Regions from separate parts of the Actinobacillus equuli genome, predicted to be linked through region 2. Evidence: riboswitches for the same ligand, from Rfam matches in the RefSeq annotation. Region 2 holds a riboswitch; the other holds the start of a gene.
What was found. Region 2 has a riboswitch for lysine ahead of EL121_RS01210 (Na+/H+ antiporter NhaC family protein). Riboswitches for the same ligand answer to the same signal wherever they lie in the genome.
Positions count from the first base shown of each region.

Region 1 (3,205 bases), 360 kb from region 2:
TTGCCAACCTAATTGGCGGTATTCCCAAGCAAGATCCTCAATTTTTTCCATCGCCGTTTGGTAAGCATTATCAAATCGCTCAATCGTCAGTTCACCACGAGGGAAAAATCGATTTGCAAAGCTCACACAGCCCATATGACGGCTTTCCGCTCTTAATGGAGTGAAATCATCACCGATCGTCATTTCCGTTGAGCCACCACCGATGTCAACCACTAATTTTCGGCCTTTTTCCGGCTGAGTATGACTCACACCGGAATAGATCAAACGAGCTTCTTCTTGTCCGGAAATAATTTGAATCGGGTACGGAAACACTTGCGCCGCTTGTTTTAAAAATTCATCGTTATTGATCGCTCGGCGCAAGGTATAAGTTCCGACCACTTTCACATTTTCCGCCGAAAAACCTTGTAAACGGTCTGCAAATAACGCTAAACATTCCACACCTCTCGTAATAGCCTCTTGGCTCAAGATTCGGTGTTCATCTAAACCGTCCGCCAAACGCACTCGACGTTTCAAACGCGAAAGTATTTGGATTGAGCCATTTACAATGCGCGCAACAATCATATGAAAGCTGTTCGAACCCAAATCAATAGCGGCAAATTCTCTAGGCACAGACTGTTTAACTGACGATTGCATTGAAGATGACATAAAATATCCTTATAAACCGAGCGAATAAATATCAAGATTTTATCACTTTTAATACAAATCTATCGACAAATTCTTCATTATTTTAAAAATTTTGATGTTTATTTATGCAAATAAACAAACCCTTGAGAAACATTTTGACGAATTTGTTTAAAAGGTCTAGGATTTATACTAATTTATTTTCACTAACCAAGAGGGTTCTCAAATGGCTGATGTAAAAAAACAAGCATTCCAAGATATGTTGGATTATGTTCATCTTTATCGTTTAAAAAATAAATTACATCGTGAAACTGCGGATAATGATCGTAAAATCCGTGATAACCAAAAACGTGTATTGTTATTAGATAACTTAAATCAATACATCAATGATTCAATGACCGTTGAAGAGATCCGAGCAATTATCGCGAATATGCGTGACGACTACGAAAACCGTGTTGATGATTACATGATCCGCAATGCGGAACTATCAAAACAACGCCGTGAAATTCGTCAAAAAATGGCTGCACATAAAAGTGCCACTCCGGTAAAAGACGAGAAATAATTAATCTCCCTGAAAGCGGTTGGATCCACTTAATTTTTTGCAAATTAAGTTTAAAGATCTGACCTCTTTTATTTTTATCTGAAATAATCCGTAAATTAGCCCATTCCTTAAGCATTCTTTTCATTCAGAATAAATATCGTTTGACACCACTTTAATAAAAAGGTATTTCTATACAGGCTTTTCAAAATTGAAAAGAAGTAATGAATTTATTCATTGCGGGAGAGGCGCAACACTCAGGCAGTTTAATCTAAGGCAACTAGGGCCGTTTGAGGATTAAATGATGGGAGTGCTTGCCGAGGTGTGAATTCACTAGACTGGAATGAACATCGGCTGAGTCAGGTTGAATCCTATCAGCTGTCATTTAACACAAGTTTAAATGGAGTGCTCTGATTAATTGGTTCCTAAATCAAACCGCCTAATCTACTCAAATTTCCTTTCGAATATCCACTACACAACGTCATCTATTATTTTTGATTTATAGGAAATTCTTATTATGTCTCATCTTTCGGTTGCTAAATTTGGTGGCACTAGCGTAGCTAATTTTGAAGCAATGACTTCTTGTGCAAACATCGTAACAGCGGACGCTAATACACGTGTTGTGGTACTTTCTGCATCAGCTGGCGTAACTAATTATTTAGTAGAATTGGCAAACGGTTGCGAAAAAGAACGCCGTGACGAAATTTTAAATGCAGTGCGTACAATTCAATATAACATTATTGAAAAATTACAAAATCAAAGCGAAATTTCTGCTGAAATTGATGAATTATTACAACATATCAGCGCATTAGCCGAATCAGCAAGCCTTGCGACATCTAACGCTTTAACCGATGAATTAATCTGTCACGGTGAAATGATGTCGACCAAAATTTTCACTCAACTTTTAAAAGAACGTAATTTCCCTGCAGTATGGGTAGATGTACGTGACGTTGTAGCAACAAACAGTAATTATGGCAAGGCTGCACCAAATGATGAGAAGACTCAACAACAATCTGACGAAGTAATTAAGCCGTTAATCGCTGCAGGTAACGTAGTGATCACCCAAGGCTTTATCGGTCGAGATGATGAAGGTAAAACAACTACATTAGGTCGTGGCGGTTCAGACTACTCTGCAGCACTATTAGCGGAAGTATTAAATGCGAATGATGTATTAATTTGGACGGACGTACCGGGTATTTACACAACCGATCCACGTGTTGTACCAAATGCACAGCGCATTGATACGATGGCCTTTAATGAAGCGGCGGAAATGGCAACTTTCGGAGCTAAAGTATTACACCCTGCAACTTTATTACCGGCTGTGCGTAGCAACATTCCGGTATATGTCGGTTCAAGCAAAGCACCAGAACAAGGCGGTACTTGGGTAACGCGTGATCCACAACCTCGCCCGACTTTCCGTGCAATTGCGTTACGTCGTAACCAAACGTTATTAACGCTTTCTAGCCTTTCAATGCTCCACGCTCAAGGCTTTTTAGCTAACGTGTTTGCAATTCTTGCAAAACACAAAATTTCAGTAGATGTGATTACAACATCTGAAGTAAGCGTTGCATTAACTTTAGATAAAACCGGTTCGGCATCATCAGGCGCAGATATGTTATCCAAAGAACTACTAGATGAACTAAACGCTTATTGCCACGTACAAGTGGAAAACGATCTCGCGCTTGTTGCGATTATCGGTAACAACTTACATACCCAAGCAGGGGTGGCGAAAAAGTTATTCCATACACTTGAAAACTTCAATATCCGTTTAATTAGCTATGGTGCAAGCACAAATAACGTATGTACTCTAGTGAAAAATGAAGAAGCGGATGAAGTGGTTCGTTCACTACACGCAGGTTTATTCGAATAATCCCAACTAAACAAGCGGTTAAATTTGCAAAATTTTTTACAAATTCGACCGCTTGTAATCCATGTTATAAAAAATGCCACAACAAATATTGTGGCATTTTTTATTACTCTCTGAGTTTTTCAATTTCTTGGGTAAACTCTTCAATATCATCAAAGCTAAGGTAAACCGAAGCAAAG
Region 1 covers NZ_LR134310.1:2,349,896-2,353,100, reverse strand. Annotated here, with positions in the region: gene ppx (exopolyphosphatase) at 1-645, opposite strand, end outside; gene EL121_RS11105 (DUF496 family protein) at 848-1,183, shown strand; lysine riboswitch at 1,395-1,578, shown strand; gene lysC (lysine-sensitive aspartokinase 3) at 1,677-3,029, shown strand; gene nrdR (transcriptional regulator NrdR) at 3,133-3,205, opposite strand, start outside.
Region 1: another riboswitch for lysine. It lies ahead of lysC (lysine-sensitive aspartokinase 3); the one in region 2 lies ahead of EL121_RS01210 (Na+/H+ antiporter NhaC family protein).

Region 2 (3,205 bases):
AGCGTTACACCGATTTTATCTTGAGCCATACCTGTATTTGCCACACTGATGCCTAAACTTGCAATTAAAGAATAAACCATTACATTTTTCATAATATGCTCCCCGTATTTTAAATTTACAGCATTTTATGCTGCTTAAAACTTGATTTGATACTACACCGATTAGTATAGAAATAATGTGAGCTAGTTCACAAAACATGCAATTTAATCGTTTGCGTTGTACAAAAACGCCAGAAAATAGCAACAAAAAAGCGGTGTAATTTGCAAAAAATTTTGTAAATTACACCGCTTGATTTTGATTATTTAAATTATTTTACTGACTTTCTCGACAATAAAATTAATACGAACATCATTGCACCTGTTGCCGTAAAACCAAATAATGCCGATTCAGTGAAACCAACCACTAAGTAACCAACAATAGCTGCCACCGCAACTAATAATGCATAAGGTAACTGCGAGGTAACATGGTCAATATGATTACATTGCGCACCGGTTGAAGATAAGATTGTCGTATCCGAAATTGGCGAACAGTGATCACCACAAACCGCACCAGCCATCACCGCTGACATACATGGAATTAATAAGCCGGTATCCACATTGATTGCCATACCTGCCGCAATCGGTAACATAATACCGAATGTTCCCCAGCTGGTTCCTGTCGCGAATGCCATTACAGTGGCTAATACAAATAAAATCGCCGGTAAAAATGCCGGATCAATATTACCCGCTACTAATGTAGAAAGGTAATCACCGGTGTGCATGTCTTTTACAACGCTACTAATCAACCATGCAAGCATTAAAATTGCAATCGCACCGAACATTGATTTACAACCGCTCCAAATCGCTTTTGGATAATCTGCAGCATTAATCAAACCTAATGTACATAACATTACCGCTAGAACACCTGCAAAGCCACCGATCACTAACGAAAGATTTACATTCGTGTTTTCAAATGCACCCAATAAACTAAACGTTTCTAATGCTTGTGCACCGGTATAAATCATTGATGAAACGGTTGTCACCAGCAATACCAAAATCGGAATAATTAATGCATAGACTCTACCGTTAGTTTCAGTCGTTTCATCTTGCGCATGATGTTCCGAAGCTTGAGCTGAACGCTCAAAACGTGCCATTGAGCCTATATCAAATGAACTATAGGAAACAAAAAAGACTAATAATAATGCAAAAATCGCATAAAAGTTCATAGCGCTCATTGAGATAAACGCACTCATTGCCGTATATTCAGTGATATTGTAAGTAACTAATAAGCCTCCAATAGTCGCAATAATAGATGCCCCCCAGCTTGATACCGGCATTAATACACACATTGGCGCGGCGGTAGAATCTAAAATATAAGCAAGTTTCGCGCGAGACACTTTAAATTTATCCGTTACAGGACGAGCGATTGCACCAACCGCTAAACTATGGAAATAATCATCAATAAAAGTAACGAATACTAAACAAGCCGTCAGTAATTTTGCGCCACGTCTATCTTTAATATGTTTTCTCGCCCAATTTGCGAAAGCTTGATTACTGCCCGAATAAGTGAGTAATGAAGTAAATATACCTAATAAAAGTAAGAAAATAATAATTTGTAATTTACCTAATGACCATTCACCATCCGAATAAACTAAACCGACTGCAATATTCTTTAAATAAAAGAAACCATCAATAAATTCCGGTGCGAGCATAAATGCGCCGACTAAAATCCCCACCCCTAAAGAAAATAAAACTTTACGAGTAGCGATAGCTAAAATTAGCGCAAGTGCTGCAGGTGCAATTGACCATATAGAACTTGAATAATCAACTAAATTCATAAAACCTCTAAAAATATAACTTTGTAATGAAATTGCAAGTCAAACAAAGAAGAGGATCTACTGAAACGAGTTATGCGAATTGCATAATATAAAAGGTGGGCAATATGAATAAGAAAAATATGAACCAACCCTAACAGTAGCACTCCGTAACAATTGATGTTACGACAGTGTCGTCCCTTTCGGTAACGACCCCAACCAATTAAGATGACGCTTAACTGATTTCGGCAAATACGCCTTTCCTTCTTCCTCATCGTTTTCCACTCAGAAAAAATACTTATCGGATTTGCACCTCTACAATTTGTAGGACTCTGTAAGATTACCTTAATATCGAATGCTTGCCAATAGCTAAATTCAACTATTTAAGCAGGATTAATAGTTAAATCATTCAAATAGAGGTCTTATCTCAAGCAATTAGATTATATTCAATAAATTATTTGTTTACCTTAAAAATATATTCCGCTAATATATGTGCAATTCTGGAGTATTTCTTCTTTCTAGAATTCATACAATAACTAAATTATTATATTTTAAATATGGTCTTTATTTGGAGATGAAAATGTCTGATATCTTAAAAACGTTATCAAATATTCGCAGCTTACGTGTAATCGCAAGAGAAACTTCATTAGAACAATTAGAATCTTTATTAGAAAAAGTTTCTATTGTTGTTGAAGAAAAACGTCAAGCAGTACGCGCGCAAGAACTCGAACAAGCTAAATTTATGGAAGGTCTTAACAAGTATAAAGAATTACTTGAAAAAGACGGTATTTCTGCTGAAGAATTGGCTGTTTTACTCGGTAGTGTGTCTGAGCGTAAAAAACGTGAACCACGTCCACCTCGCCCTGCGAAATATAAATTTATTGATGAAAACGGTAATGAAAAAACTTGGACGGGTCAAGGTCGTACACCGAGTCCAATCCAAAAAGCATTAAATGCAGGCAAATCATTAGAAGATTTTGCTATTTAATCAACATCTCATTATAAGGGGGCGATTTAGCCCCCTATTTTTTACCTCAAACTAAGTATTTATTTAAATAAAACTTTCGTTTTGAAATATAACTCGAAATATTCAAAAGATATTATTATTTCATTTATTAAGTTAAATATTATTTTATTTAATAAATTAAATATATATTTCACTTATTAAATTCCTCTCTTATATTATTTATAGCTTATCCAATAATATTTACTAAATTTAAGCATTATAAATACCCTGTCTTCCTATACATACCTTCTACCACTTACTAGTGCTAACCATTTAGGGTTAATTTTAAATTTATGTTAAAATCTGCATTTTTTTGTTGTTTTATTTTTAAGCAATTAAACAATAAAAGTGTGATCATGCTCATAATTTGAAACAAACACACTATTCTTTTACAAAAACTCACATAC
Region 2 covers NZ_LR134310.1:261,694-264,898, forward strand. Annotated here, with positions in the region: gene EL121_RS01205 (substrate-binding domain-containing protein) at 1-92, opposite strand, end outside; gene EL121_RS01210 (Na+/H+ antiporter NhaC family protein) at 308-1,816, opposite strand; lysine riboswitch at 1,946-2,118, opposite strand; gene EL121_RS01215 (H-NS family histone-like protein) at 2,373-2,780, shown strand.